4 regions of the Peribacillus sp. QJM3NY_7 genome follow, and region 4 is predicted to be linked to each of the others. Evidence: riboswitches for the same ligand, from Rfam matches in the RefSeq annotation. Region 4 holds a riboswitch; each other region holds the start of a gene.
The links. Region 4 has a riboswitch for S-adenosylmethionine ahead of metK (methionine adenosyltransferase). Riboswitches for the same ligand answer to the same signal wherever they lie in the genome.

Region 1 (8,124 bases), 1.8 Mb from region 4:
CAAGTCGTATCCGGTTGTCCAAAGCTCTGGTAATATGACGATATCGGGTTCGGACCGAGCTGCTTTTTCCATCCATTGTTCTGCAACCTGAAAATTGATATCTGGTTGCCCGAAAGCTATATCCATTTGAATACAAGCTATTTTCCACTTCATCGTTTAAACCCCCCACATGTAAAAAATGCTTTACAAGACTACGATAAACATATATCATTTGTGACTAGAATTTCAAGAAATTTCAGAGAAGGTGTATAAATGGTGCAATTCGAAAAATCCGGACTGCTTCAGGACCTGCCCAAGCAGTTTTTTGCTTCACTGGTCGCAAAAGTCAATGCAATCACGGAGCAAGGACATGATGTCATTAATTTAGGCCAGGGAAACCCTGATCAGCCGACGCCGGAACATATCGTCAAAAGTTTGCAAACTGCCGCTGAAAAAACGATTAATCATAAATATTCGCCATTCCGGGGACATCAATATTTAAAAGATGCTGCTGCCGTCTTTTATGAACGGGAATACGGTGTCAAGCTGGATCCGAATAGTGAAGTGGCGATTCTATTCGGGGGAAAGGCAGGTCTTGTCGAACTTCCGCAGTGTTTATTGAATCCAGGTGATACAATCCTTGTTCCAGATCCCGGCTATCCGGATTATCTTTCCGGTGTTGTTTTAGCCCAGGCAAAGACCGAACTGATGCCCTTGACAGAAGAAAATGATTTTCTTCCGAAATACGATGACATACATAAAGAGGTTCTTGATAAAGCCAAAATGATGTTCTTGAATTATCCGAATAATCCCACAGGCGCTTCTGCAACTGAAAGTTTCTTTGATGAAACCGTCTCCTTTGCAAAAGAACATTCAATTTGTGTGGTCCATGATTTCGCCTATGGGGCGATCGGATTCGACGGAAAAAAACCGATAAGCTTTCTCCAGGCGGAGGGAGCGAAGGATGTAGGAGTTGAAATATACACTCTATCGAAAACATATAATATGGCAGGGTGGAGAGTCGGCTTCGCAGTGGGCAATAAGAGTGTAATAGAAGCTCTTGAACTATTACAAGACCATCTTTATGTGAGTCTTTTCCCGGCGATACAAGAAGCTGCGGCAAGCGCTTTGCTTGACTCACAGACCTGTGTAGAGCAGTTAGTGCAAATGTACGAGGGGCGAAGGAATGTTTTCATTGAGGGATTGAGGTCCATCGGCTGGGAAGTCAAAGCTCCAGCGGCATCGTTTTTTGCCTGGCTCAAGGTACCTGGAGGTTTTACGTCCGAGAGTTTTGCGGACTATTTATTAACGCATGCCCATGTAGCTGTTGCCGCAGGGAATGGGTTCGGTGAATTTGGCGAAGGTTATGTCAGGGTAGGGCTACTGACTTCGGAAGAACGGCTGCAAGAGGCTGTGGAACGAATACGGACATTAAACTTATTTTAATGCAATAAGGTTCACCTTTAAATAGTTAAAACTTATTGACAAAGTAGGAATTACCTGTCAGAATACAAAATAAATTCTTAATCTTTCGATACTTGGATGCAACTTATATATCAGCGTTTTCTTATTTTGAGCAGGTGGAGGGACTAGCCCGATGAAGCCCAGCAACCGACCGTAATTCCATTGTAAAATGGGGCGGAATCCTTCCGCCGGATTTTTTTGAAATCCACAAGGCACGGTGCTAATTCTTGCAGCCGATGGCTGGGAGATAAGAAGATGGCTTTTTAAAGCCTCTTCTTTATGAAGGGGCTTTTGCCATTTTGAGACCATCTCAGGCCAATAGTGACATCGAGAGTTTACTAACGTGTTATAGGAGTGATCAGATGAGCGAGATAGTCGCTACTTATTTAATTCATGACTTTATTGGAAATCATGAGAAAAAAGCAGAGAGCATTGCCTTGGGTCTGACTGTCGGGACATGGACGGACTTGCCGCATTTGGTACAGAAACAACTGGAAAAACATAAGGGACGCGTCGTATCGGTGACACCCCTATCTGAAGAAGAGAGGGCAAACAGCTACTTTAATCGGAAAGTATACCGTTCGCTGATTAAAATTGCCTATCCGGCAAGGAATTTCTCCAATGATTTACCTGCAATCCTTACGACGGTCTTCGGCAAACTTTCATTGGACGGTGAAATAAAACTTATAGACTTGGATTTTGTCGGTGATATTCAAAAAGCTTTTCCCGGGCCGCAATTTGGCATTGAAGGCATAAGGGAAAAGCTTGGCGTATTTAACCGGCCCTTGGTGATGAGCATCTTTAAAGGTGTATTGGGAAGAGACCTAACATTTCATAATGAGCAACTGAAGCAACAAGCATTGGGAGGTGTCGACCTAGTTAAGGATGATGAGATCCTCTTCGACCAGGAACTCACTCCATTTTTCGATAGAATAAAAACGGGAAAAAGAATATTGAATGAAGTCTATGAAACCACTGGCCACCGTACTTTATATGCTGTCAATCTATCTGGGAAAACTTTTGAATTATTGGATAAGGCAGAGCAAGCGGCTGAAGCAGGGGCAGATGCTTTATTGTTCAACGTTCATACATATGGTTTGGATGTATTGCAGGCCTTGAGTGAACATGATCGTATAAAGCTGCCGATCATGGCGCACCCCGCATATAGCGGGGCATTGGCATCTTCATCATTTTATGGTATCGGCTATCCATTATTGCTTGGTAAATTAGTAAGATTATCAGGTGCGGATTTATCCTTGTTCCCTTCCCCTTATGGAAATGTCGCACTTGAAAAAACGGAGACCTTAGCGATTGCTGAAGCTCTGACAAGAGATGAACTTTCATGGAAAAAAGCCTTCCCTGTTCCTTCTGCAGGCATTCATCCGGGCATGGTTCCGGACCTGATCAAGGATTTCGGGCTTGATAGTGTGATTAATGCCGGAGGCGGAATTCACGGGCACCCTGACGGAGCAGAGGGCGGTGCCAAGGCATTCCGTTCTGCTGTGGAAGCCGTTCTGGCAGGAAAGGAACTTTCTGAAGCGGCGGCTGAGGAAGAAACCCTAAAAAAAGCTCTTGTGTTGTGGGGAGGGCTATAAGAAATAATGAAACCGATCATCTTTTGTGATTTTGACGGAACGATCACCAACACAGATAATATCATTTCAATTATGAAGAAATTTGCGCCTCCGGAATGGGAAGCGTTGAAAGACGGTGTCCTTCAGCAAAAAATCAGTATATCTTCAGGAGTTGGGGATATGTTTTCCCTGCTTGATAGTGGCTTGAAGGATGACATCATCCAATATGTAAGAAAAACGGCCGGCATTCGACCAGGGTTTTATGAATTCGTTGAGTATACGAAACAAGCCAATATCCCTTTATATATTGTAAGCGGGGGCATGGATTTTTTCATTTCCCCCCTTTTGAATGATATCTTGCCAACAGAGTCCGTTTATTGCAACCATGCATTTTTTGATAAGGAAAAGATTTATATTGAGTGGCCACATGCTTGTGATGAGCAATGTAATAATGATTGCGGTTGCTGCAAGCCATCCATTATGAGGGAAATTGCGGGTCCGGAAGATTTTAAACTTGTTATTGGAGATTCAGTTACGGATTTTGAAGCGGCAAAACAGGCCGATTTTGTCATAGCCCGTGACATATTGCTTGAAAAATGCGGTAGGGAAGGAATTCCACATCAAGGATTCGAAACATTTTTTGATGTAATTGACATCATAAAGCAGCAGGAGGTGGTTAAAGCGTGAACACTCATTCTAAAGAATGGCTTGAGTTGGCAGATATTAAAGCTGAACTGGCCGAAAGGGATTGGTTTATGGGAACAAGCGGGAATTTGTCCATCCGCGAACCCAAAAGCCCTTTCTTTTATATTACCGCAAGCGGTAAGGATAAAAGGAAGCAATCGGATACGGACTTTTTACTGGTGGATTTAAAAGGAAAACCAGTTGAAGATACGAACCTAAGACCATCGGCCGAAACGTTACTTCATACAGACATTTACCGAAAAACCAATGCGAACTGTGTACTCCATGTCCATACAGTTGAAAATAATGTGATTTCGGAATTGTACGGAGATGAAGGCCAAGTTTCCTTTCGTAATCATGAAATCATTAAAGCGACCGGTCGGTGGGATGAAGATTCGGAGCTTCGGATTCCAATCATATATAATCACGCTGACATACCGTTGCTATCCGATAAGTTCAAGCCGCATGTCGAAGAAGACTCTGGCGCTGTGCTGATACGCAATCATGGCATTACGGTTTGGGGCAAAAGCGGATTCGAGGCAAAAAGAATACTTGAAGCCTGCGAATTTTTATTTCAATATCAACTGTTACTTAATCAACAAAAGGCGTTTGCAGGTTCTATAAGATAAATACTCATAGAGGAGGAATGAATGATGGCGACGATCAGATTCCATGAAACAAACGAGGTTATTGAAAACGGTGAACAGGTAAAAGGTTTTTTAGAAACACAAGGGGTTATTTATGAGCAATGGGACATTTCTAAATTACCTGCACATCTTGTAGAAAAATACGATCTAACAGATGCTGACAAGGAGGAAATCCTTGTAACATTCCAATCAGAGATAGCGGAAATCTCTGAAAGAAGAGGCTATAAAGCCCATGATATCATCACATTATCCGATGCAAATCCGAACTTGGATCAAATGCTTGAAAACTTTAAGCAGGAACACCATCACGAAGATGATGAAGTGCGTTTCATAGCAGGTGGAACGAGTATCTTTGCCATTGAAGGCAATGATAAACAGTGGTTTGATGTACGGCTTAATCCAGGAGATCTTATTAGTGTACCAGAATCAACAAGACATTATTTCACGCTCGCGGAAGATAGGAAAACTGTTGCTGTCCGGATTTTCGTAACAGCTGCAGGATGGGTGCCAATTTACGAAAAAGACGAAGTTCAAGCATGAATCAATGTTGAAAAGCCAGCTTACGGGCTGGTTTTTATTTGTAGAAAAAAGGGAAGTCGGAATGGTCTCACCTAATCTTGATTTTTTTAAAAAACATTAATCCCTTTGTGTTTTTTCTATTTTATAGGAAAGAAATCCCGCAAGATTGAAGAAACTTGCGACACTCCTGCCGAATAACTGTCTAGCCGAGAACCCACAGGCGCTTGCTTTGATGCGGCTTGGCAGACAGTCGGCGGAAAGGGAGAGGATTTCTGAAATCGACTGGATGTTTTTAAATAAAAAACTGCAGACGAACTCGCTTTTCTTCGAATTTGCATAGTCTGAAACCAGCTTACGGGCTGGTTTTTTTATGTGAATCCGGCAAGTGCTTTAATAAGCTAATTATGATAAAATTTAACGGAATCGAATTTAACCGGATTTAGGAGCAGATAAGAATGAAAACGACCGAAGTGTACATATTGGGCGGCTTTCTCGGCAGCGGGAAAACGACGCTTCTTCGAAATATTTTAAAACAGGAAAGTGAAGCGGGCAGAAAAGTGGCAGTGCTTTTAAATGAGCTCGGCAGTGTATCGGTTGACAGCGGACTCATTGGTGATGGAGTGCCTCTGAAGGAGTTGTTTGACGGGTGCATTTGCTGCACAATTCAAGATAAACTGGAAGTTCAGCTTCATGAGTTACTAACCGAAAATGAACTGGATGCGGTTTATATTGAAACGACGGGTGCAGCTCATCCAGTTGAAGTATTGGATGGCATCATGTCGCCGATTTTCGCCAAAAAGCTTGAGTATAAAGGGATCATCACGGTCGTCGATTTATTAAGGTGGCGCGATCGGGAGGAACTGTCTCCGCAGCTTCGACAGTTGCTTACAGAGCAAATCCATCATGCCGATTTCATTTTATTGAATAAAGCGGATATGGTAAGTGAGATGGAGGCCGCACAGCTAATATATACGATACAGGCGCTGAATACGGATGCTGTATGTTTATTGACGGAGTATGCAGCCGTTTCATTGGCATCATTGCAGCAAATGCAAAGCAAAAGGCATAATGTACATCAAAAGCTTGATGTACATGACCATTTGCACTTAACTGCAATCGTTCATACATTTGAAGGTGCTGTGGCACAAACCGACTTTGAAGAGTGGCTTAGGGCCCTTCCGGAAACGGTCTATCGAATGAAAGGATATATTTCCTTTACACATTCACAATACCCGCATTTATTCCAATACTCCTACGGAATGCCGATGTATATGAATGAAATGATGAAAATGCCATTGAATATCGTCATGATCGGGGAAAAGTTGGATAAGGAAATGTTGATCGGTCAGTTGAAAGCTTTGGAAGCGAAAGCGGCCCGATAAACGTTTACCGCCCATTAAAGAAGGGAAACATGAAAAGAAGACTTTCTTATTAAGGAGGCGGTATCAGTGCCATGGAATAAGGACGATTACCCAAACTCGATGAAGAATCTAGATGAAGATGTCAGGGAAAAGGCTATAGAAATCGCGAATGCTTTATTGGATGAAGGATATGAGGATGGAAAAGCCATTCCAATTGCCATAGACCGGGCTAAGATGTTAGTAGGAAATGATTGAGAAAATGGTCAGACCCACATAGGGGTCTGACCATTTTTATTGTTGCATTCCAAAGGCGGCAAATGTCTTTTCGTCTTCTATCAATCCGCAGGCAGCGCACTGAACCCGAACTTCAGGACCATTATATGCTAGATGGAATGGCAGAAGGGAGTCGTTCGAATATTGTTCAACAATCTCACCGGATTGGGGATCCTTTTTAATGGGTGTTGCTACTTGCTGAATGAGATTGAAGCGAGATTTATTTGTCCGGCAATTCGGACAGCGGTATACTTGAGACATTGTACTCACTCCTTTTTTGGATTTTAAAAAGCATGATATCTTATAAGATAGTCTTTACAAACTTGAACATTAATATGTATAAATTAGTAATGGATGGAAGGGATACTATGAAAGAAAATGTCAGGCAAGAAGAATTACTGGTGGCTTATTTAAGCATATGGAACAATCGTAAGGTGAACGATGGAGGGGGAAGGGAAGTGTTGCCGGAACTCATCAGACGAGAGCTTTTGGATGAAAATGCCCATCCCCGCGCCCGAAAACCAGTATTGGAGAAATTTTACCTTTCTATTAAACGCGTGATGGAATCTTCGCTTTCGGAAGAAATGAAAAATGAGATTGTAATGGCCTATATCACTGAATTGGAAAGATTATGATTTTTTGAGTGTGTACGGATGCTTGTTAGCAAATATTCTTTTATGCTTCATACTTTTTTCACAAATCATTGTTAAAATTTTAAAAAAATAGATATTTAATGAATAAGGAGCTTAAAATTATGAAGTGGGGCGGGCTTTTTCTTGCCATCGTACTGCTTACGGGGTGTATTAGCGGTAATGCATTTACTAAAATCAATAAAAGTCAATCTTTCCTGGCAACTGTCAATATCAAGGATACCTCACTGACTTTCATAGACGCAAACTATCATGCTTTTGCAAAATGGGATATTTCAGAACCATTTACCGGAGCCCTGCTCCTGGCAGACAAAGATACTATCCTGCTTTATGGAAAAGAGATGGAGAAAGTCCAAGTGTACTCTTTATCTGCAGGAAAACTGATAAACAGTTGGGAAATTGGAAAAGGGATCGTCAATATGCAGTTGTTACGTGATGGAAAAAGCATCGTGGCGGTCAATCAATCGAATCACTCCATTTATTTTTTAAATGCTGATGGGGAGGAACAGGATATTGTCAAGGTTGGTAAAAGCCCCTTGACCGTTCTTCAAGGAGAGCAAGCGAATCGATTATATGTTATTAATTTTGGTGATACCAAATGTTCATTGATAAATCTTGAAACGAAAAAGGTCGATTTCGAATTTCCCGTACATAGTTCCAGCACAGGCACATTATTAAGGGAAGAAAAGGATGAAATATGGATTGGAGGACACGGTGATGGGGATCAAGTGGAAGAAGATCTTTATATTTATTCGGCAAAAACGGGAGAGTTGAAGAAAAAGCTTAAGGCCCCAACCATGCCGATAAAGTTCCTGGAAAATGAGGAAGGGATATTTGTCCTTAGTCATGGGACTAGCTCCTTATATAAATTGAATGATCAATATGAGGAAGTCAAAAGCAAAGTGGTCGGCGTCAACCCCTTTGAAATGGCGAACTTTAATGAAGATGTGGTCGTGGCGGGATATGATAGTGA
Region 2 (8,124 bases), 1.2 Mb from region 4:
AATTGTTGCTGAAGAAGTATTTCCATACTCCACTAAGCTATATAAAGTTCGTTCGATTGGAAAGCCGCTTCTTTCACATATTGACTCGATCATTCTTAAATTTGCACTATGCGGTACGAACCAATCAACATCATTCAATTGATATTCTGCATTTTTCACCACAGTTTGCATTCCTTTTGGAACGGTCGTGACAGCCCATTTATAAACCTCACGTCCGTTTTGTACAAGGTTGCCGCTATCATTTAAGTCTTCCCCATTTATGCGTGTCGACAGGTTTGTACTATATAAATGTTTTCCGCCTTCACCCTCCGAATATAAATGTGAAGAAAGAAAACTTGGCTGTTTTTCATCATATTCTACAAGAACTGCTCCTCCGCCATCTCCAAATAAAATACAAGTGGCTCGATCTTCATAGTCCATAAGTTTTGATAAAGTATCCGCTCCAATAACTAGGATTTTCTTATTTAATCCCGATGTTACTAATCCATTAGCTACATGGAGCCCATAAGTAAATCCTGCACAGGCAGCGTTTAAATCAATAGCTCCAGTATTCTTAATGCCTAGCTTTGCTTGGACTAAAGATGCTACACTTGGAGTGTTGAAATCAGAAGTAAAGGTACAGACAATGATCATATCAACATCTTCGACAGATTTATCATACCGTTCCATTAAATCCTTTACAGCTTTATAACCTATATCACTAGTAAACTCCTCTTCATGTGCAATTCTTCGTTCTTTAATACCGGTACGTTTAACAATCCATTCATCATTGGTTTCAACCATTTTTTCTAAGTCTTTATTTGTTAACCTTTTTTCAGGAACATACGAACCTATCGCAGTAATACGTGCTTTGGATTTGAACATAGAATAGCCACCTCGTGTGTATGAATTGCATCATTTTATAACTTGATATTAACACCTGGTACTAATTATAAAGCAAAAAAAATCTTATGCAACTAACCGTTACATTAAAAAAAGAGCGGGCGGGGCAAAGCAACTTTAAAGGAAAGCACCTGTTAGTTCAATACAATCTTTAGAGAGAATGCCAAAAGTCATCTTCAAGACATTTCCTCTAATAATATTAAATTCTGCTTGCCTTACTGAACTTATCAAAAAAGTCCATACTACTAGTTGATGCAGATCTTATTTATGATGACGACAGATTTGATCTTGCCTTTCGAGGTTTTGTTCGACTGCATATGTAGTGCCCCATTCACACATTGTATTTAATACAGGTACAAATGATTGACCTAACTCAGTTAAACTATATTCTACTTTTGGTGGTACTACTTTATATACTTCTCTTCGGACAAGCCCATCTCTTTCCAGCTGCTTTAATTGGTCGGTTAAGACTTTCTGGGTTATGGCCGGTATTAGAATATAAAACTCTTTTGTCCTCATTGGTTTTTGACTCAGAAAAAAGAGGATTAAGCATTTCCACTTTCCTCCTACAGTATTCATGAAAATATTTATTCCCGTATTTAGACTCTTCACTCCTCATTCCTCCTGAATAGGCACATAAAGGTGGCTATGCCACTTTATTGTGCGTTATTTTCTTCTACATCATGGGTCCATTATACTCTGATTATAAAGCAAATATAACATTGGGAGTGAACATGATGAGTGTAAGAGAGACTATAGAAAAAAGACGTTCCGTAAGGCAGTATGATCCCCATTATAAAATTAGTCCAGAAACGTTGGCGGCACTTATTGAAGGAGCCAGTAAATCGCCTAACGGAAACAATATTCAAGCAACACGATACCTGGTTATAGATGAACCATATTTAAAGAATTTGTTACTGCCCATCGCTTTTAATCAACAACAGGTAATTGAAGCCTCAGTACTGATTTTTATACTAGGTGATTATCAAGCATTCGAAAAGGAAAATATCATAATGATACATGAGGATGAGTTCCAAAAAGGTTATTTTGACGCATCAGTAAGGGATTATCTAACAAACGCGGCGATCAATTATTATCTAAATAAATCAAAAGAAGATTTAAAGGTTGAATTAATAAGAGACGCAAGCCTGGCGTCAATGTCATTAGTTTTATTGGCGAACGAGGCAGGTCTTGAAACCATTACAATGTCCGGGTATGATTCCGAACAATTAAAGTCAGCCTTAAACATTTCCGATAGGTATTTAGATGTTATGCTTATTGCCATGGGGAAAGGAATGAAAGAAGGTCACAAAACAGTAAGACACGACGTTAGCAAAGTCATTTATAAAAACAAAATATAGTGAGTGTATTGGAAAGAGGGCTAAAAAGAACCCTCTTCCTCTTTCTTCTTAATCTTTCGTAAAACTTTAATGTTTTTGCTTATAATAGGTTACAGCGAGTGCAAGGGCCAGCACTGTTCCTTTGACGATATCCATCGCATAATACGGAACGGACATCATGATCAGCCCATTTTGTAGGATTCCGATCAGGACTGCTCCGACAAAGGTTCCAAACGCATTCGGTTTTCCCGCTCCCAAAACGGAGGAACCAATGAAGGCTGCCGCGACGGCATCCATTAAATAGGGTGACCCTGAATTGATTTCCGATGTCATGACCCTTGAAGCAAGGACAATCCCCCCGATTGCAGCAAATAGAGCCGAAAGCAGATAGGCAAGGATTTTGTATTTATTAACCGATATCCCGGAAAGTCTCGCCGCTTCCTTATTCCCCCCAATAATGTACATATAACGACCGTGCTTCGTATAAGTCAAAAAGATATGGGTCGCTATCACAATGACGGCCATGATCAGGATTATCCACGGTACCTGGCCAATTTTGGCGAAAAACGGGCTGATCAGTCCTGTTGCGAACGTCCCGTCTGGCATGACCATATTTTGCGAAACCGTAGCCCCTTTTGTATAGGTAAGGGCAATTCCCTGGATAATGAACATGGTAGCCAAAGTCATCAGCATGTCGGGAATTCTCAATTTAACGATCATGAATGAATTCAAAGCCCCTACGAAAAGTGAGGCACCGACCGCAGCTAATATGGCGATGAATGTATCCTGGGAAAACCAGACAAACATCGAGATGACGATGGCATTGGCCAATGATGCGACGGAGCCGACGGAAAGGTCGAAGCCATCCACGGTCAGTGATATCGTAATGCCGATCGCAATGATGGTCACGATTGAAATGGAACGCAGGATGTTTATCAGGTTAGACGTTTGGATGAAAGATGGATTGGATACGGCGAAAATTCCAATCAGAATGATAATCGTCAATATTGTGCCGTATTTATAGAAAAAGTCGAATAGTTCCACCTTTTTCTTCGCTTTCGCTGTCTGTGTAACAGGAATGGGTATGCTCATCCTATTTACCTCCTGTTGAATAGAATAGTAGTTCTTCTTCATTCGTTTTGCTTGTTTCTAATTCGATGACAGTGCTCCCGTCATATAACACATAGGTCCGGTTGGTAAGGCCAATGATTTCGGTAAGCTCGGAGGATGCATAAATGATCGCTTTTCCATTCCTTGCAAGCTTTGCAATCAATTCGAATATATCCTTCTTGGCTCCGACATCGACCCCTTTCGTTGGTTCATCGAATATGTATACATCCGCATCTGCCATAAGCCATTTTCCAATCGCAACTTTTTGCTGGTTACCACCGGATAGGTTTTCGACCTTCACTTCCCCTGAAGGTGTTTTAATGCCGAGACTTGCGATCATTTCCTTCGCCTTTTCCTTTTCCGCCTTACGATCGACGACACTGAATGTTTTGCAGAATTTGCCGAGACTGGCTGCAGTCAAGTTTGCCGAGACTGATTCCTGTACAAGGACCCCTTCTTTCCTGCGTTCCTCAGGTACAAGTGCCAGCCCGCTTTTTACTGCTTCATGCGGTGATTTCAGAGAAAGCTTTCGACCATTCAGGATGACTTCACCCGCTGTGATGGACGTATGACCAAAAAGGGTTTTACACAGCTCCGTTTTCCCAGCCCCGACCAGCCCAGCCAAGCCGATTATCTCGCCTGCTTTAATATTCAGACTGACATTCTTAACTTTCTCGGCATCTGACAATCCGTTCACTTCCAGAATTACGTCTCCAATCGAAGCATTCACTTCAGGAAACTGTTCATCCATGGTTTTCCCGAGCATGTTCTCTACCACTTCGGTACGGGTTATGTCCTCGATTTTTCGACAAGTGACACGCTCCCCATTCCTCATGATCGTAATTTCCTCACAGATTTCAAAAATCTCAGGCAGACGATGTGAAATGAAAATGATTGCCACGCCTTTTTGCTTTAATTCATTTACAATTCGAAAAAGTTCTGTCGTCTCCGTATGACTTAACGGAGCAGTTGGCTCGTCGAGAATCAGGAATTTGCATTCTGTCGAAACGGCTCTTGCTATCAGGACCATCTGTTTTTCAGCCAAGGTCAGGTCTCTAACCAACTTTTTCGAAGGGACATGAATTTTCATATCTTCAAGAATAGAAGTGGCTTTGTTGTGCAGTTCTTTCCAATGTACCCTTTGTTTTTTTCCCATGTTTTGGACCATATCATTCAACATTACATTTTCCCCAACTGTTAAATAAGGGATAAGGGCGGTATCCACTTCCTGATGAACTATTTGAATGCCCTGTGCCTGAGCAGCTTTTGGCGAGCGGATATCCCGCTTCATCCCATCAATAAAAATGTCACCTGAATAATGAACATGGGCTCCCGATAAAACTTTCATTAACGTCGATTTCCCTGCTCCGTTTGCACCGACCAATGCGTGGGCTGTTCCTGATTGTACGGAAAAATCAACATCACTTAGCGCCTTCACCCCCGGAAATTCAATCGAAATCATCTTCATTTCTAGTTGCTTGCCCATGTCCATTCCCCCTTATAGAACAGACACTCCCTTCGCTGGAAAGAGAGTGTCTCTTTTTATTTTTTATAATGATCTTTCAAAACCTTCATCCAATCTTCTTCAAATTCCGTCGATACACCCCAGCCATCGACAATATCAGACAGGTTTGCCATGTTTACCGCTTCTTTTGAAGCTTGGATTTGCTTTTGCGAAATGAGTGATGCCTCCAAATCATATGTTTGCGGTGTTTCTTCACCCGCTAATTTTTTAGCCAATATCCTCATATTCACTGCACCGATCAACTTGGGATCGACTGCTGCCGTGTAGGACCAAGAGCTATCAGCCGATTGGATTTCCTGGAGATCTGCATTCGAAACATCAATTCCATATATCTTCACTTCATCGCGGCCCGCTTCTTTAATCGCCCGGGCTGCACCGATAGCAAAGGCATCCCATGTTGCGAAAATGGCATCCAATTTACCTTTAGGGTATTTATTCAGCATTGCGGCTACAGCATTTTGTGTCTGAACCGAAGTATCTGCGGATGCCACTCCGAATCTTTCGACTTCTTTAATCCCGGGATTTTCTTTTAGTTTTTCCTGATAGACTGCATTTCTTCTTACCATTGGAGGAAAACCATCCACCCAAAGATATGCAATTGCCGCTTCACCTTTCTGTTCTTTTATCAGTTTATCGAAAGCCAATGTTGCCAGCGCTTCATCATCTTGTGAAGTTAATGTCACGCCCTCTATTTTAGATAGATCGCTTATTGAATCGAATGTGACAACGCTTTTACCTGCATCAACCAACTTCTGAACGTCATTTACAGTTGCGGCATCATCACCATGTGAAATGATATAGCCGTCGTAATCTTCTTCCAAAGCCTGTGCTATCGCATCATGGTATTTAGCCGTATCACCATTGGCTGTGTACGTATCGACCTGAAACCCCAGTGCTTCTCCTTCTTCTTTCGCCCCCGCCAGGTATTGGGCAGTATGATCATCACCGCCAATTTTACGGATCACTTTGATTTTGGCTCCATCGCCATCAGCAAATCTCTCCGGGACATTTTCAAATGATACTTTTTCTTCTTTCTTCGATTCTGTGGAACTCTGCCCTGCAGAGCAACCCGTTAAAAGCAAAGCCGAAGCGATGGCAGAAATGAATATCCCTTTAATAGACCTTCTCATCTTGTTCCCCTCCATGTTTTCTAATTAGTCTTATCAGTTAAGTCGGTGTAAATCCCAAAATAAAAACCTCTCTAATATAGAGAGGTTTAATCGGCTGTTTTGCAGACTTGTCCCTCTCTTATCTGTCAAAACATTTCTGTTTTGCAGGATTTAGCACCAATTCCTAATGGAACGGTTGCTGGGCATCTTAGGGCCAGTCCCTCCGCCACTCTTGATAAGAGATATATTGTGTTACGTTTTCGTAATTATCACTTTATAGGGATATAGTCGTAAAGTCAATAGATTTTTGAATATTTGAAATGTTTCCTGTTATTTTTATTTTCTTTGGAGCTGGGCTAGACGCTTTTTCTCGATTTTTTCAAGCCTCTCCAACTGCCTTAATTTCACTTCGAACAACGTGATCGGATCACGGTAAACCTCAGGATTTTCTTTCATATGCTCCAATGCAGCCTGGTGGTCTTTTATTTCAGTCTGCGTCTGCTCTATCGTTTTTTGAAGTAAGGCAAATGAACTGCGATAGAAAAGTGAGATGTCCCGATCCAATGATTTTTCAAACAATCCAAATTGGGTTAGGAAACGTTCCGTGATCATTTCGGCAACATCCAGGTAATCTTCACTTTCCAGGTATTTCTTGTAACGATTGTACATATTGGCCTTATTTTGCGGTATCGCCCCAAATAGCTTACCTGCTCCTTTGAGCAGCAATTGTGATGGAGTCCTGCGCAAAAGGATATTAACGTTTTCGATGCGGATACTGCTTGTCATCCGGTCGGCATCACGGCGCCAGTCATCCAATACCCTGAAGTCACCTGCCAGTGTAATCCGTTCTTCTTTGTATAATTCATTGAATCCGGCACTCATCTCATCCATGAACTGCTGGCTTTGTGAGAACTCCATTTGGGAACTGGCAATCCAGTCTTGAAGAGAACGGTAATATTGAGGCATGATCTTGTCAGAAATGAAGTTTTGAATCCGCTCATTCATTTCCTGGTTTAACTGTACATGGACCTGACTGAAATCACTGCTTTCCGTTAACGATTTAGAGCAATCCCTCAGTAATTCAGGAATTTTTGAATAAAGCTGACTTTTCACTTCGTCCTTAAGCGAACGATACGACCTTATGATATTTTCACTTTTTTCTTTTTCCAGATCAGCCAGTTGATTGACCGCTCCATTCAGTTTCACTTCCATCTGCTCATTCCAAGAGATGGAATGCTCGCATTTCCGCTCATTGGCTGTCCGTTTTTCTAATAGATAAGATAAAGTTTTACGAATGAATGCCAGGATTTTTTCAGATCTTCTTTCCTTCCAATTATCATCTTGATAATTCGATTGAAGGAAGGCTGAAAGGTCCTTCAATTGCTGCCTGCTGTCATAATGTTTGGAGAAAGCGAACACTTTCGCATTCGGGAAATATGCATTCACTTTATCCCATGTTTCGTCTTCCATCCGGACTGCGACCTGATCACTGTATATCGTATCCATTTTATTTAATAGGAAATGGATCGGCAGTTTAGGTGCCATCATTTGAATTTCCAATAACAGATCCCTTTCGCTGCCGGTGAAAGGAGCCCGGGCGTCAAGAACGAACATCAGGCCATCACTGCCATGTAAATAGCCTTGGAAATCGGATTCCACGCTTTGTTCCCCATTGAAACCCGGTGTATCCAATAATCGCAAATGATTATTTCTTAGGTAGTCACTGATGATTGTCACATCGACTATAGTCCCGCGCTGACGGCGTGTTTCATCCAAATCAGTTAGCTCCTCGACAACTTTGCTATCTGTATCGGTAATTTCAAGGATTTCCAAATCATCCCCGTCTTTGACACTGACTAGGGAAGAATGGTCCTCAGCAGCAATGCTCTCTCCAACGATTGACTGAATAAAGGATGTCTTGCCATTTCCTGTACTTCCTGCAAGAAGGAGATTGAAATTGCTGGTATCTTTAAGCCCCTCCACCATCCATTTAAGCTTATTTCCAACCCTTAAATCATTATCTTCAGCCCACTGGATAATGGAATTGAACAGTTTCTCTCCCGCTTCCAGTCCGCCTCCCAATTTAGGCGATTTCGAAAGCAGGCTCTCCGCATCCTGAATGACCAGCGCATTAATCGTATCCGGGAAGATTTCATTC
Region 3 (8,124 bases), 480 kb from region 4:
AGAACTGCTTAAACTTGGTGCTTCATATGTGATCGATACATCCCGATCATCATTGCATGATACTGTGATGGAAATGACGAATGGGCGCGGTGCGAAAGCGGCCATAGATTCAGTGGGCGGCACCGATGGTTCAGAACTGGCTTTTTGTGTACGGCCTAATGGCATCTTATTGACGATTGGCCTTTTATCAGGACAGTCAGTGAATTGGGCGGAAATTTCACGAAGGACAAAAGTGGATGTTAAAATGTTTCATCTTCGGCATTGGAATCAGCAGGCTTCCGTTCGAACTTGGCAGGAAACATTTAACCTTTTGATGGGGTTCATTGCTGATGAAAAGTTGAAGTTCATGATGCCCGATTCCCACTACAGCCTTCAAGATGTTCAAGAAGCGATTATTGTCACGAGCAATAAAGGGAAGATATTTTTAAGCAGCTGATTTCACAAAGGATAACCACTTAATTGAAGCATTTATCTTGGTGCTCTTCCAATAGGTTCCTAAGGTAAAGTGAAATGGCCCCTGATAATATGGAATTACTTGATTACCTGTAAGGTGCTAGTTTAGAATTCGGAATAGGACATGTTGATACTGATACGACTTTGGAGGAAATACTTATGAAAACAATATATGTGAATGCAACATTTTTTACGATGGACAAGGAAAACCAAATCATTGAAAACGGCATGATGATTGTACAAGATCATACCATATCCTACATAGGCCAGCATGATGAACAGCAATTGTCAGATGCAGATCATGTGGTCAACCTTGGCGGGAAATGGATCATGCCAGGCCTTGTGAATGCCCATTCGCATATTGTAATGACCCTTTTACGCGGTATCGGGGACGATATGCTGCTGAAGCCATGGCTTGAAACGAAAATATGGCCGATCGAAAGCCAGTTTACAACGGAAATCGCCACTGTAAGTTCACAGCTAGGCATTATGGAAATGATGAAATCAGGAACCACGACATTTTCGGATATGTTCAATCCTAATGGAATAGATGCCGGTGCCGTCATGGAGACGATAGGCGAAACAGGAATGCGTGGAGCCTTTTCCTATACGATTTTCAGCTTGGGTACCGAAAAAGACCAAAAAGCGAACCTCATGGGGGCTGAGCAGTTTTCAAAAAACTATAAAGCATTTGCCGATGGCCGCCTGACTACCATGGTCGCACCACATAGCCCATATGCCTGCACGCCTGAAGCGATCATGGAAAGTGCACGAATTGCGAAAGAGAATGATTTGATGGTGCACATCCACGTATCGGAAACGGACTTTGAAATCCTCGACATCGAAAAACGTTACGGATCCCGTCCTGTCGAGCACCTCCGCCGTCTAGGCCTGTTCGATCAGCCCACCGTCATGGCACATGGTGTGGTCCTTAATGATGAAGAGCGGGCGATCCTAAAACAGCATGATGTTCGCGTTGCCCATAATCCAATCAGTAACCTGAAGCTCGGATCTGGGATAGCAGATGTCGTAAGCCTTCTTGATGCAGGCATTAAAGTGGGAGTGGCAACGGATGGCGTTGCCTCCAATAACAACTTCGATATGTTCGAAGAAATGAGGACAGCCGCATTACTGCAAAAAGGAATATATAAGGATGCCACAAAATTCCCTGCCCAAACAGCACTCGCCATGGCCACAAGAATGGGCGCCGAAGCGATAGGCATGGGTCATACAGGATCACTGGAAGCTGGTAAAAAAGCGGATTTCATCACCATTTACCCATATAACAAAGAACACCTGCAGCCACTGAGTGAAGCCTATTCGCACCTGCTCTATGCAGCGCGCGGAAATGACGTATGTGATGTATACATTGATGGAAAAGTGGTAGTGAAAGATGGCCGCTGCTTAACGATCGATGAAGAAAAAGTAATCGCCGAAACCAATCGTCTGCAAGGCACCCTATCAAGATAACACTGATGGGAAAACGACCGGATGCACAGAAGAAAGGAGCTGCCATTAGCAGCTCCTTTTTTTTATGGGTTGCGGGAGTAAATATTTAGAGGTAAAAAAGGAATGGCCGCTAGTATTGTGGAATCAATGGTTTACTTAGAAATCCGCTGTGAGTCCAGTTACGAAGTCAGCCAGCTAAAAATAGTAATAAAATGGGGACGGCAAAAACGGTTAAAAACGAGAAAATGCCGATGGCCGCAATATGAGCCAACTGCTAATCTGCAAGCAGCTGGATAAAAAAATTTAAATCGCATGGTTCATGAATTACTGAAAATCTACGTATTAATTATTCGCGATTTTCCAATTTCGTTGCTTCGAGGGAAATGGTTGATATAGGAGGACAAGATGAATGGACAGGGAATCTTCATTATTAAAAGAGCATTTGTATCAGCTGGAGGAGAAATTGTTAAAATCTGAAGTTCGTACATCTCCAGAAGAGCTTTCATCATTATTGAAAGATGATTTCTTTGAGTTCGGCAGTTCGGGTAACATATGGTCAAAAAGCGATTTTATGGGGCAAGAGGGAGCCGGAGCTGTGAACATGACCCTAAGTCAATTTGAGATGCATCCATTGTCTGATGATACCGTGTTAATTACATACCGGATTTTTGATGAAGATAAGCTGGAACATACCTTAAGAAGTTCAATCTGGAAATGTGCGAATGGAAGATGGCAGATGTTTTTTCATCAAGGCACAAAAACAAAAGGGCCCCTTTAAGACTTTTATTTATGAAAAAGAAAGTTTTCCCTGCTTGAAAACTATTTCACTAAAATGATAGGAGTGATGAAGTTGATCTTTCGTACCATTGATACGGACAAAGATAAAGATACTATCATTAAATTTCGGAAAGATTCCTTTGTTGTAAGTTTTGGAACTGATGCGGGTTTTGGAGATGAACATGCCTATCTGCAACGAATGGAAGAAAGGGTCCGCAAATTTCCGGATGGACAGGTGATCATTGAAAAGGACCAAGAAGCGATTGGACAAATGGAACTTCAAATTCGGGAGTACGAAGGAACTGAAATTGGCTATGTGAATCTATTTTATCTTATTCCCGAATACCGCAGTAAAGGCCTTGGCAAGGAATTGGTCCGCTACGCAGAAAACTTTTTCAGGCAATTTAATGTATCCGAATATCACTTAAGGGTTTCTCCGGATAATCAAAGGGCGATTTCTTTATATACGAATTCAGGCATGGTGAAGATAAGGGAAGAAAATGAAAAATACCCTGTATGGAGAATGAGCAAATCATTATAAAAGTAGAAATATAAAATATATTGATATAATAAAAAAGTATCGATTCACTATACTATGAAACTATTTATCGCGATGAAAAATATGGTTGACTTTAGCGAAATTAGAATATATAGTGAAGGACATAATTAAATATAACGTTAATTCTTATCAAGAGATGTGGAGGGACTTGGCCCTATGATACCTCGGCAGCGGGTTTTTACTTTTGTAAAAATACTGTGCTAATTCCAACGGACGAAAGTTTGAAAGATAAGAAGGAGCTTTTCTTAGATAATTAATTTAAGAGTTTACTCTTTTTTATGTCTAAAAGAGGCCTCTTCTGTCTGATGACGGAAGAGGCCTCTTTTGTTTATTCAAAATGTATATGGTTATTTGGAGAATGGGTGCAATTACTCGTGAGTTTCGCGCAATAATCGTGAGTTTGGCGCAGTTACTCGTGAGTTTCACGTAATTACTCGTGAGTTTGGTGCATTTACTCGTGAATTTTGCAGTTTTACTCGTGAATTTCGAAAATTAACTCTATCATTATGAAACGTTGCAAAGCTCTTCTCTCTGGATAAAGAATTCGTACAAATAAACAGCGTGGGGGGAGATTGGATGATTGAGTTTCAAAATGTCAAAAAGGTTTATCAAACAAAGAAACAGACTGTCGAGGCTTTGAAGGGCATTGATTTGACAGTGGAAAAGGGGGATATATTCGGGGTAGTCGGTTATAGCGGGGCCGGAAAGAGTACGTTAATCAGGTTGGTCAATTTGCTTGAACATCCTTCAGATGGTTCGGTGATTGTTGGTGGCAAGGATTTAACCAAATTAAGCCCGAAGGAATTACGGGCAGAAAAGAAAAAAATCGGGATGATCTTTCAGCATTTCAACTTACTAAACTCAAAAACTGTTTTTGATAATATTGCCATGCCGCTGGTATTATCGGGAACTCCAGCTAAGGAAATTCAAAAACGTGTAGGCGAGCTGTTGGAGTTCGTTGGCTTATCGAGCAAAGCAAAGAGTTATCCGGAACAATTATCCGGCGGGCAAAAGCAGCGAATCGGCATTGCGAGGGCATTGGCTACGAATCCATCGATCTTATTGTGTGATGAAGCAACGTCGGCATTGGATCCACAAACAACGAGTGCAGTTCTGCAGCTCTTAAAAAAAATTAATAAAGAATACAATATCACCATCCTGCTAATCACTCATGAGATGTCTGTCATTCGGGAAATTTGCAATAAGGTAGCGGTCATGGAGGGCGGCTGCGTCGTTGAACAAGGTTCGGTTTTCGAAGTTTTTGCCAAGCCGCAAACGGATATTGCAAAAAACTTCGTGAGAACGGTCATACATGACGAAATTCCACAAAGTTTCTTAAAAAGCATAGGGTCCCATATCCCGATTATTTGGAAAATTAATTTTATTGGAACTACTTCGGGTACTCCTTTACTTTCAACGATCTCGAAGAAATATGATGTTCATTTAAGTGTCTTATCAGCCAATATTTCTGAAATCCAGGAAACGCCTTTCGGGAATTTGATCATCGAAGTGACCGGGAGCAAAAATGAGGTCGACAAGGCTTATCAATATATTAAAGATGAGGGGATTCTCGTCCAGGAGGTGCAAGTATAAATGGGTAATACGCTTTGGGGTATGGAAATAACGGCAGAACAGCTGTCGACAGCTTTCGGTGACACACTTTATATGGTAGCCATCTCATTGATATTTTCCGGATTGATCGGGCTTCCGCTCGGTATCCTGCTTGTCATTACAAGAAAGGGTCACATCCTGGAGAATAAATGGATTTTTAATGTATTGAACCCGATCATCAATATCCTGCGGTCCGTTCCTTTCATCATCTTGCTTGTAGCACTCATTCCGTTTACAAGAATGATTGTCGGCAGTGCGATCGGAACGAATGCGGCCATTGTTCCGCTAATCTTTTACGCGGCTCCTTATATTGCCCGGCTTGTGGAAAACTCGTTGTTGGAAGTGGACAAAGGGATCATCGAGGCAGCTCAGGCGATGGGGGCGACAACATGGCAAATCATTTACCGCTTTTTGATTCCCGAGGGACTTAGTTCGTTGATCCTGACATTTACAACAGCGACAATCGGGCTTGTTGGATCTACGGCGATGGCAGGTGCCGTCGGTGCAGGCGGGGTCGGGGATTTAGCCTTGGCTTACGGTTACCAAAGGTTCGATACGATGACGATGATCGTCACAGTAGCGGCGCTCGTGATCATCGTTCAATTATTGCAATCCACCGGGAACTTTGTTTCAAGAAAAATAAGAAGAAGATAAAAATAACAGGAGGCAGGAAAAATGAAAAAAATCTTATTAACGATTATGGTATTGGCATTGGCCATCGTGGCTGCAGCATGCGGGAACGATGAGGGTGCATCAGGAAGTTCGGATGATGTAAAAACTGTGAAAGTCGGTGTCAGCAGCGGGGATACGAGAACATGGGAATACATAGTCGATTTGGCGAAAGAGGAAGGACTTAATATCGAACTGGTCACTTTCAATGATTATATCCAACCGAACCTTGCGTTAAGCGAAGGTGAAATTGATGCCAATTCATTCCAAACCGTCGCCTATTTCGATGAATTCGTTCAAGATCAAAATCTGAAATTGGAGGCCATCGGGTCGACTGTCATTGCACCTATGGGCCTTTATTCGAAAAAACATAAACGTCTCGAAGATCTTCCGGATGGTGCTACGGTAGCCGTTCCGAATGAAGCAACAAATTTTGGCCGGGCACTGCTCCTGCTTCAGGAAGCTGGATTGATTACATTGAAAGAAGAATTCAATGGATCGGGATCATTGGAAATCATTAAGGAAAATCCGAAAAACTTGAAAATCCAGCCTGTTGCTGCCGGCAATACACCGCGTCTATTGGATGATGCCGATGCTTCAGCCATCAATAATAACTTTGCCGTCGAAGCAGGCCTTACATTAAAAGATTCTTTATTCCATGAAAGTAAAACGGCGAAACCATATATTAATATCATTGCAGTTAAAAAGGGAAATGCCGATCGTCCTGAGCTGCAAAAATTAGTGGAGCTTTATCAATCGAAAGAAGTGGAAGCGTTCATTGAAAAAACGTTTAAAGGAAACACCATTCCTGCCTATGTTTCTGTAGATGAATTAGTGAATTATCAAGACGCTTGGACAAAACCAGCTAATGAAAAGTAATGGATGCATTCAAGAAAAAGGGGAGATTAAGACATGGCGAAAGAATCAGTGCTGAAGCAGCATAAGCAGATCATTGAAGATCATATCGACCTTCATTCCGAATTATATATCGAAACGAGTCAAGCCATTCATGCCAAACCTGAAATTGGGAATCAAGAGTTCTTCGCTTCGGATACATTAACCGGAATACTTCAAAATGAAGGATTTGAAGTGACCCGCAATATTGCCGGCCATGAAACAGGGTTCATCGCCAAAAAAAACTCTTCAAAGCAAGGACCTACAATTGCCTTTTTAGCCGAGTATGATGCATTGCCGGGTTTAGGCCATGCTTGCGGCCATAATATCATCGGCACAACGAGTGTGGCGGCAGGCATTTCCCTGGCCCAAGTACTGGAGGAAACGGGCGGAGAGGTGATCGTTTTCGGAACACCGGCTGAAGAGGGCGGGCCGAATGGAAGTGCAAAAGGAAGCTTTGTGAAGCACGGTCTATTTGATGGGGTGGATGCGGCCATCCTTATCCATCCTGCAGGAAAAACGGGTGTAACAAGTCCGTTTTTGGCTGTCGACCCCCTTGATTTTCATTTTTACGGGAAGTCAGCACATGCAGCAGCTGCACCTGAAGAAGGCGTGAATGCACTTGACGGGGTGATTCAGCTGTTCAATGGCATTAATGCTTTGCGTCAGCAGCTCCCGGCCGAGGTCAAAATTCACGGAATCATCACCAATGGCGGGGAAGCGCCTAACATCATTCCTGAATATGCTTCCGCCAGGTTTTACATTAGAGCAACAACATGGAAACTTTGCCAAGAAGTATCCAATAAAATACGTGCAGTTGCTGAAGGTGCAGCACTTGCCACGGGAAGCACGGTTAAAGTGGAACGTTTCCAAAATGAAGTGCTCGATTTTGTCATCAATCCAGTTCTGGATGAACTGCTAAAAGAAGAACTGACTCAATTAGGGGAAGCGGTGGCTCCTCGAAAAGAGAGTGGCTTTGGCTCGACGGATGCAGGTAATGTAAGCCATGCAGTGCCGACAGCACATCCTTATATAAAAATTGGACATGATGAGTTGATTGCCCATACGAATGAATTCCGCGACTGTGCCAAATCTCCTGCTGGAGACAAGGCCATCCTGACTGGAGCAAAAGCTCTAGCACTTACAGGGTATAAATTGCTTTCGGATAAAGACCTGTTGGATCAAGTGAAAGCGGCATTTCATGAAGCGAAGCAAAAATAAATAAGATGCAGGAAAAAAATTGTTGACTGCGGATCACAGAGTTAGTATTATAAAATTAATAATACCGAGTAAATAAATAGGAATTATAGGTTAATTGACCGGAAAACCGGAGACTTTTCTTTCATGTAAAGAGGTGTCTCCGGTTTTTTGTGAATGGGCAAGTCAATACGTATTAAAAAGGAGGATTTATCATGGGGACATTATTGCGTAAAGCCATTGAGAAAAAAAGGAACTTCCTGATCAATAAGTTGATTAACAAGGGAGTTTATAAAAAGAATGACATCCATCTATTTGAATTGACCTTAACCGATTTAGAGAATGAATATATTAAAATAAGCAAAACCGAAGAGAAGGAATCCGACGATCATTCCCCCTGTCTAGGGATACATTTCATATAATATTAGAATAAAAGGAGAGGGTGAAATGAGGAAGGGTGTGGAAGAAAGGCGGAAGGAATTAATCTATAAACTTATGATCCATACTGTAAATAA
Region 4 (8,124 bases):
TTAATGTTTCTGCTTTGTCCGTGCGTTCCCATGGAAGATCGACATCTGTACGGCCGAAGTGTCCGTATGCAGCTGTTTGTTTGTAGATTGGGCGACGAAGGTCAAGCATTTTGATGATACCAGCTGGACGAAGGTCGAAGTTTGCGCGAACTAGGTCAACAAGGACTTCTTCGCTAACTGTACCAGTTCCGAACGTATCAATGGAGATCGATACAGGCTCTGCCACACCAATTGCGTATGCCAATTGAACTTCCGCTTTATCGGCAAGGCCGGCTGCCACGATGTTTTTCGCAACGTAACGTGCAGCGTATGCAGCAGAACGGTCAACTTTAGTAGCATCCTTACCAGAGAATGCACCGCCGCCGTGACGAGCGTATCCGCCGTAAGTATCAACGATGATTTTACGTCCAGTAAGACCAGCATCCCCTTGAGGTCCGCCGATTACGAAACGGCCAGTCGGGTTGATGAAGTACTTAGTATCTGCATCGATCAACTCGGCTGGAACGACAGCTTTGATCACATGTTCTTTTAGATCGGCTTGAATTTGTTCAAGCGTAATTTCTGCATCATGCTGTGTAGAGATGACGATTGTATCTACACGTACAGGACGGTTATTCTCATCATATTCCACGGTTACCTGTGTTTTACCATCAGGGCGTAGGTAAGCAAGAGTTTCATCTTTACGAACTTGAGCCAAGCGGAATGAAAGTTTATGCGCCAATGAAATCGGAAGCGGCATAAGCTCTTCTGTTTCATTACAAGCGAATCCGAACATAAGACCTTGGTCCCCTGCACCGATTGCATCGATTTCTTCATCTGACATGTTTCCTTCACGAGCTTCCAATGCTTTATCGACACCAGCTGCGATATCGGCAGACTGCTCATCAATGGAACTCAAAACGGCACAAGTTTCAGCATCGAAACCGTATTTCGCACGTGTATAGCCAATTCCTTTAACCGTATCACGAACGATACGCGGGATATCCACGTAAGCGGACGTTGTAATTTCACCAGCAACAAGTACAAGACCTGTAGTTACACTAGTTTCACACGCAACACGTGCATTTGCATCCTTAGCTAGGATAGCATCTAAAATGGAATCTGAAATCTGATCACAAATTTTGTCCGGATGGCCCTCTGTAACAGATTCAGAAGTAAATAGACGTTTCTTTGACATCATATTTCCTCCTTGGAAGTTAGTATGTTGTAGGCATAAGCCTGATTTTTACGGAACTCGTTTCCCTCATTAGTTTCAACTATAGACACAGAATTACTTATAAAAAACACAAAAACCTTCCCTGGCAAATGAGGAAAGGTTTAAAATTCTGTCTTCTATCCTTTCACTCTTATCGTTCAAGGGTTTTTTACCTTGCTCAGGTTAGCACCATCACCACTATTCCTTGAAGACCTTCGCTTTATTTTCGGCGATCGATCTTGGAGTCAAGTTCAATATGGCAGGTTGCTGGGTTTCAAAGGGCCTGTCCCTCCACCAACTCGGGATAAGAGAATCCGTACAATTTAAGATATTATCGTATCTGGCTGGAACTTGTCAATGCTTTTCTAAAAAGAACATTTCCACCCAGAATGGCGTTCATTTGAAAAAACATGTTGATACTAAGTCCTAGAGGGGTTTACAACGCAAAATACGAATAGGAATATTGTAAATTTCCATTAATAATAAAGTATTGAACATCGAAAAGGAACGACACCCTGACTTTCCTATTACTTACTTACTTCCTATTTAAATAAATTTTTCCTCATGAAAGTATATGCGATCATCCTGACTCGGTTCCTGCCGGATTAAAATGATTAATGCGGCTAGCTGAAAATAATCACAAATTAAAAGAAATAGTATAGACTAATTAAATGAATGTGTTATACTAATTGTAATCTAAAAACTCAAACAAAGGAAGGTACCTCATATATGAATTCTGTAGATGTTTCTAATGAGTTACACCAATTATTAACAGGAAACAATGTGCAAACTCAACTATCAGTTCCTCAATTGGTCGAAAAAGTACTAAGCAGAAATGAAGGCGTTTTAACATCAACCGGCGCGGTAAAAGCTGAAACTGGCAAATATACTGGTCGTTCACCTAAAGATAAATATATCGTGGAAGAAGCATCAGTTAAAGATAAAATCGATTGGGGTCCAGTGAACCGGCCGATTTCCGAAGATGTGTTCAATAAACTATATAATAAAGTAGTTGACTACCTAAAAGCAAAAGAAGAGATTTTTGTTTTTAAAGGTTTCGCTGGTGCAGACGAATCATCACGTCTTCCCATCCGTGTTGTTAATGAATATGCTTGGCATAACCTTTTCGCCCATACTTTGTTCATCCGTCCAAACGAAGAGGAACTGAGAGGTCACGAAGCTGAATTCACGATCGTTTCTGCACCTAACTTCAAAGCGGACCCAGAAGTGGACGGAACTACATCCGAAACGTTCATCATCGTATCATTTGAACGCCGTACGATCCTGATCGGCGGAACGGAATATGCAGGAGAAATGAAAAAATCGATCTTCTCGATCATGAACTACTTACTTCCAGAGGCTGGAATCCTTCCAATGCATTGCTCTGCCAACGTAGGACGTGAAGGGGACGTCGCTTTATTCTTCGGACTGTCCGGTACGGGCAAAACAACTTTATCAGCAGACACTAGCCGTAAATTGATTGGCGATGATGAGCACGGCTGGTCTTCTAACGGCGTATTCAACATCGAAGGCGGCTGCTATGCAAAAACGATCAACCTTTCTCGTGAAAAAGAACCGCAAATTTTCGATGCAATCCGTTTTGGTGCTGTATTGGAAAATGTTGTTGTTGACCCGGATACGCGTGAAGCAAACTATGATGACAGTTCATTGACTGAAAACACTCGTGCTGCTTACCAAATGCAAGCAATCGATAACATCGTGAACCCAAGTATTGCAGGACATCCAAATACAATCATTTTCTTAACGGCTGATGCTTCAGGCGTTCTGCCTCCAATCAGCAAGCTTTCCAAAGAACAGGCAATGTTCCACTTCCTAAGCGGATACACTAGTAAATTGGCTGGTACTGAAAGAGGCGTAACTTCACCGGAAGCTACATTCTCCACTTGCTTCGGTTCACCATTCTTACCGCTTCCAGCTACACGCTATGCTGAGATGCTTGGTGATAAAATTGACGAGCACAATGCAAAGGTATACCTTGTCAACACAGGATGGACTGGCGGTGCATACGGAACTGGAAGCCGTATGAAACTTGCTTACACCCGTGCAATGGTACAAGCGGCGCTTGAAGGTGAATTAGCGAACATCGAAACGATCAAAGATGATATCTTCGGTTTGGATATCCCGCTTCATGTTCCTGGTGTTCCTGATGAAGTGCTTCAACCAATCAAGACTTGGGCAGATCCTGCCGCTTATAAAGAAGCAGCAACAGACCTTGCCGCACAATTCCGTGCAAACTTCAAGAAATTCAAAAGCGTTCCAAGTGAAATTGAAGAACTTGGCGGCCCGACAGCTTAATAAATTGTACACAAAAGGACCAAGCTCTTGCTTGGTCCTTTCAGTTTGTCGGTAAGAAACGTCACTTCCCGAACCATGATTATGGATTACTTTATTAAGTGCCATAGAAAGGGAAATACCTCGTCTACTGTCGAATAAAGTACCAAGTAACCCGAAATACGGCATCTTCGCTCGAACTTACTGCCTTACACCCGAATACGCGTCTACCGTCGAATTCACTGCCTTTCAGCTCGAAATACGCCATCTACCGTCGAATTCACTGCCTTTCAGCTCGAAATTCGCCATCTGTGGTCGAAATACTGCCTTATAGCACGAAATAAGGCTCTTTCAGTCGAATTCACTGCCTTACAGCTCGAAATTCACCATCTGTGGTCGAAATACTGCCTTATAGCACGAAATACGGCATCTTCGCTCGAACTTACTGCCTTACACCCGAATACGCGTCTACCATCGAATTCACTGCCTTTCAGCTCGAAATACGCCATCTGTGGTCGAATTTACTGCCTTATAGCCCGAAATACGGCTCTTTCAGTCGAATTTACTACCTTACAGCTCGAAATTCGCCATCTGTGGTCGAAATACTGCCTTATAGCACGAAATACGGCATCTTCGCTCGAACTTACTGCATGCCTTACACCCGAATACGCGTCTACCGTCGAATTCACTGCCTTTCAGCTCGAAATTCGCCATCTGTGGTCGAATTTACTGCCTTATAACCCGAAATATGGCGGCTGCGCTCGAATAATTGGCTAGCCGAGACTCTCCTAGGATGCTTGCGGTGAGGAGGCTTGACGTACAGGAAGCGGATCTGAAAACAACTGGATCGTTTCCACGTTCTGAAAGGGCCTCGTTCTTGCATGGTCCTTTTTTTCAGTGGAAAAAGGGCACTGTGATAGTCAGTGCCCCCTTAATCGTTATTCCATTATCGATGTTGTCCAAGTTTTTAGATGATCGCTTTATTCCTGTCTTTTTTCATGGACACCGTTTTGTATTGATATATATTGCCCAGGTTGGCCACCGGGATATCTGTTTTCGTTGCATCAATGCAATTGCGTGTATCTAGAACTAATTTATTGCTCATGAGATTCGATAGCTTATCATAATCCATCTGTTTAAATTCATCATGGTCAGTCAGGATAAGTATCAAGTCGGCATCAATTACAGCGTCTTCCACTGATACGACTGGCATCTTTCCAGATTTGACATGCGGGTCATGCAAGGCTACATCCATGTTTTCCATCCCCATCAAGATATTGACGACATCAATGGCGGGACTTTCACGAATATCATCTACATTTCCTTTGTATGCTAGACCGAAAACAGCTACTTTTGGCTTCCGGATCCCCTCTAGCATCATCCTTACGGAATTAACGATGTAATAAGGCATCGATACGTTGGTATCACGGGCCAATTTAATGATTCTCGCATACTCTGGCGCCTTTGCAACGACGAAATACGGATCGACCGCTAAACAATGGCCGCCAACTCCCGGTCCTGGTTGGTGTATATTGACACGAGGGTGTTTGTTTGCCATCGATATGACATCCAAAACATTGATGTCCAGCTCGAAACAGATTTTCGTCAGCTCATTCGCAAGGGCGATATTTACATCCCTGAAGGTGTTTTCCATCAGTTTGGACATTTCAGCAGTTTTCGCATCGGTCTGAATGATCTCCCCTTGAACGAAGGTTTTGTAAACAAGACTTCCTTTATATGAGCATGTTTCGGTGATGCCCCCGACGATACGGTTATTATGAACCAACTCTTCAAGAATCCTTCCAGGTAAAACGCGTTCCGGACAATGTACGAGGAAAATGTCTTTTCCGATGGTAAGGCCCGTCCTCTCGATCATCGGTTTAATATGATCATCCATGCTTCTTGGCGCTATCGTCGATTCGATAATGATGACATTTCCTTTTTTGATAAAAGGAAGAATGTTTGAGGTTGCATCCATGACATGTGTTAAATCACAGGATTGGTGCATGTCCTTTTTATTTGGGGTAGGCACCGCGATGATGAACACATCCGCATGTTCCGGGCTTAACGCAGCTCGGAACTTATTGGAAGCAATCACTTCTTCTAATACCTCATCCAATCCAGGTTCTTCGATATGGAGCCTGCCGCTATTCAAATTGGAAATAATTTCAGGATGGATATCCACGCCGACAACATCGACACCGTATTTCGCAAACATTAAAGAAGTTGGAAGTCCTATATAACCTAGTCCGATTGTACAAAGTTTCATATAAACCACTCCTATCTATTTTTCTGCTGCACTCAAATTTGTTAGGCTGTTTGATAGATTTCGATAAAGATTTCCTTCTCTTGTTTCCAATTGTATTTTTGTCGCGCCTTCAGGCAGTTTTGGCTCATTTCCGCCCTTTTTTCAGGATGCTTCAATAAGTAATTGACACCTTCGGCAATTGATTTTGGATCATGCGAATCGACACATACACCGATTTTTTCCGTATCGACAACCTTTTGAATTTCAGGAAAGCTGCAGGCAACCACTGGCACACCGCTCATCATGTATTCAAACAATTTATTTGAAGAAGCGGAGTAGTGATTAAAGCAGACATTATTCAATATCTGAAAACCTAAATACGCATTTTTTGTATAATGGAGCAGCTCGTCGACCGGAACCTTCGGCAGGAACTTCACACGATGCTCCAGATTCATGTCGCTCACTTTCTTCATTAATTCGTCCTTGATCCTTCCATCCCCGATAAAAACTACCGTTCCGCCCTCGATCATCGGTACAGCATCAACCAATTGCTCTAACCCTCTTCCCATTTGAACGCCGCCTTGGTATAACAATATCGGTTCATTCTCTGGCAAATCGAGCAGCTCATGCAAATTCACGGCCGTACTTTCCTCCGGATTGGTTGGAATCGGGTAGTTATGGACCACCTTGGGATACAGACCATATAAGTCTTCGTTATACTTAGCTCTCGTATGGTTTTCGGCGATCATTTCATCGACGAACATTAATAGGAATTTCTCCATCATCCCGTAAATTCGGCTATTATATCCCGTTCTGCTCGTTTGAACTTCATGCGAGTCATAAATAAGCTTTTTCCTTCTCAGCCATTTACTGCTGATCGCTCCCTGCATGAGCGTATTCAAGTCATTTGAATGATAGAAATCATATTTCCTTTTCCGGCCATGATAGATCATTTGACCAAAAATGTAACTCCTCGTTAATAGTGTCGGCAGCTTCGTTTTCGTGATGAACAGGGTGCCCAGCGCAAGGAGTCCAAATGCACCGAACAGTATTCCCGACCCCACCCAGCCGTTGATCAAGTTCAAATTCCACAACGTATTCCAGATCACTAAGGCAAATAGGGCGATTTCAAACTTCTTTTTCTTCAATTTACCTACGATCCTAAGAATCTTATTAAGCGCCTCCCAGCGGTTATTCACCCTAGTGACCGAGAAACCATTTTGGTGTTTCTCCTTTTTGGCCAAACCCTCGATTTTCCAGTTATGAATGGCAATTAAATCGACTTCATAACCTGCTTCTGTAAGTGCTGTGCATTCTCTTAGAACCCTCGCATCGTTCGTAAAGTGATTCCACACGAACATACATACTTTCTTCGCCATGTTGTCCTCCACTTCCGGATTTTTCAGCCTGACGCTTCCATCACGTTGATGAGACCTTTAATATTTTTAGACCATTGAAAATGTTGTTTAGCATACCGATGACCGTTTTCTCCCAGTTCTTCACGAAGGGCCGGATCTGAGGCCATTGTCAATATATGCTGACAGATTTCATCAACATTTCTGCTCTCTGCCACCAACCCGCATTTCGCCTCTATTAGCATCTTCTTGGCCCTGCCGTCCACATCACCGACAATGGGTTTTCCGACACACATATAATCGATGATTTTACCAGGCAGGACCTTATTGAAGACTTCTTTTTCAACCAAGCTCACATAGGCAATATGAGACGTTGAAACTTCATGAAGAGTCACTCTTCGATTCATCGCATTAATCATCTTAATATTAGTCAGCCCTCTGGAGCTTATCTCCTTCTCCACTTCGGATATCCGATATCCATATCCAATCATCGAGAACTCGATTTGTTTATGTTCCCTTAGCTTTTCAGCTACGGCTATCAGTTTTTTCAAATCCTGGGCCAGTCCGATATTCCCCGCATAAACGACCTTGATTACCTTTTCCGATACGGGTGTAAGCAAGTTCTTTAACGTCAGCTCATCCGCAGTAAGCGAATTGGGGATGAATTGGATGGCCTCTTCCTTGACTCCCTTTGCAACGATATAATCCCTGAAACCAGGACTATTGATGATGATAAAATCTGAATGCCTATATAGCTTCCTTTCCAGGAAGAAAGCGATTTTCAATACCCACTTATTATTGAATACGCCTACACCTATCAACGATTCCGGCCATAAATCCCTGACATCGGTAATGAGTTTCGCCTTCATCTTTTTCTTGGCGATCAACGCTGCCAATGTAGGGAAGATGGGCGGGGTCGTGGCAAACACATAATCATATTTTTTTTCGAGACGGATGATTGTATAAATGAAAAGCCACATCGCTTCAAGATAATGAAGCAACCGCTTCCCCATATTGCTTGTATACCTCTTCAC

Region 1: linked by a shared signal. The riboswitch ahead of mtnW (2,3-diketo-5-methylthiopentyl-1-phosphate enolase) and the one ahead of metK (methionine adenosyltransferase) in region 4 are both predicted to bind S-adenosylmethionine.
Region 2: linked by a shared signal. The riboswitch ahead of AC0VX1_RS02660 (sugar ABC transporter substrate-binding protein) and the one ahead of metK (methionine adenosyltransferase) in region 4 are both predicted to bind S-adenosylmethionine.
Region 3: linked by a shared signal. The riboswitch ahead of AC0VX1_RS21270 (methionine ABC transporter ATP-binding protein) and the one ahead of metK (methionine adenosyltransferase) in region 4 are both predicted to bind S-adenosylmethionine.

Annotation. Positions count from the first base shown of each region.
Region 1 is NZ_CM149663.1:3,158,914-3,167,037, reverse strand. It holds gene AC0VX1_RS15090 (carbon-nitrogen family hydrolase) at 1-153, opposite strand, end outside; gene AC0VX1_RS15085 (pyridoxal phosphate-dependent aminotransferase) at 253-1,425, shown strand; SAM riboswitch class I at 1,544-1,697, shown strand; gene mtnW (2,3-diketo-5-methylthiopentyl-1-phosphate enolase) at 1,806-3,038, shown strand; gene AC0VX1_RS15075 (2-hydroxy-3-keto-5-methylthiopentenyl-1-phosphate phosphatase) at 3,045-3,704, shown strand; gene AC0VX1_RS15070 (methylthioribulose 1-phosphate dehydratase) at 3,701-4,330, shown strand; gene AC0VX1_RS15065 (cupin domain-containing protein) at 4,355-4,888, shown strand; gene AC0VX1_RS15060 (CobW family GTP-binding protein) at 5,323-6,249, shown strand; gene AC0VX1_RS15055 (DUF2188 domain-containing protein) at 6,316-6,483, shown strand; gene AC0VX1_RS15050 (hypothetical protein) at 6,520-6,762, opposite strand; gene AC0VX1_RS15045 (hypothetical protein) at 6,870-7,136, shown strand; gene AC0VX1_RS15040 (YncE family protein) at 7,256-8,124, shown strand, end outside.
Region 2 is NZ_CM149663.1:541,229-549,352, reverse strand. It holds gene AC0VX1_RS02685 (beta-ketoacyl-ACP synthase 3) at 1-864, opposite strand, end outside; gene AC0VX1_RS02680 (winged helix-turn-helix transcriptional regulator) at 1,144-1,494, opposite strand; gene AC0VX1_RS02675 (nitroreductase family protein) at 1,620-2,243, shown strand; gene AC0VX1_RS02670 (ABC transporter permease) at 2,310-3,314, opposite strand; gene AC0VX1_RS02665 (sugar ABC transporter ATP-binding protein) at 3,316-4,818, opposite strand; gene AC0VX1_RS02660 (sugar ABC transporter substrate-binding protein) at 4,875-5,987, opposite strand; SAM riboswitch class I at 6,103-6,208, opposite strand; gene AC0VX1_RS02655 (GTP-binding protein) at 6,303-8,124, opposite strand, start outside.
Region 3 is NZ_CM149663.1:4,428,808-4,436,931, reverse strand. It holds gene AC0VX1_RS21295 (zinc-dependent alcohol dehydrogenase family protein) at 1-436, shown strand, start outside; gene AC0VX1_RS21290 (amidohydrolase family protein) at 613-1,923, shown strand; gene AC0VX1_RS21285 (hypothetical protein) at 2,026-2,199, shown strand; gene AC0VX1_RS21280 (nuclear transport factor 2 family protein) at 2,312-2,680, shown strand; gene AC0VX1_RS21275 (GNAT family N-acetyltransferase) at 2,753-3,220, shown strand; SAM riboswitch class I at 3,362-3,473, shown strand; gene AC0VX1_RS21270 (methionine ABC transporter ATP-binding protein) at 3,815-4,831, shown strand; gene AC0VX1_RS21265 (methionine ABC transporter permease) at 4,853-5,503, shown strand; gene AC0VX1_RS21260 (MetQ/NlpA family ABC transporter substrate-binding protein) at 5,525-6,397, shown strand; gene AC0VX1_RS21255 (M20 family metallopeptidase) at 6,431-7,633, shown strand; gene AC0VX1_RS21250 (Fur-regulated basic protein FbpA) at 7,825-8,031, shown strand; gene AC0VX1_RS21245 (hypothetical protein) at 8,057-8,124, shown strand, end outside.
Region 4 is NZ_CM149663.1:4,909,981-4,918,104, forward strand. It holds gene metK (methionine adenosyltransferase) at 1-1,180, opposite strand, end outside; SAM riboswitch class I at 1,344-1,506, opposite strand; gene pckA (phosphoenolpyruvate carboxykinase (ATP)) at 1,925-3,511, shown strand; gene AC0VX1_RS23650 (nucleotide sugar dehydrogenase) at 4,455-5,756, opposite strand; gene AC0VX1_RS23655 (glycosyltransferase) at 5,798-7,114, opposite strand; gene AC0VX1_RS23660 (glycosyltransferase family 4 protein) at 7,138-8,124, opposite strand, start outside.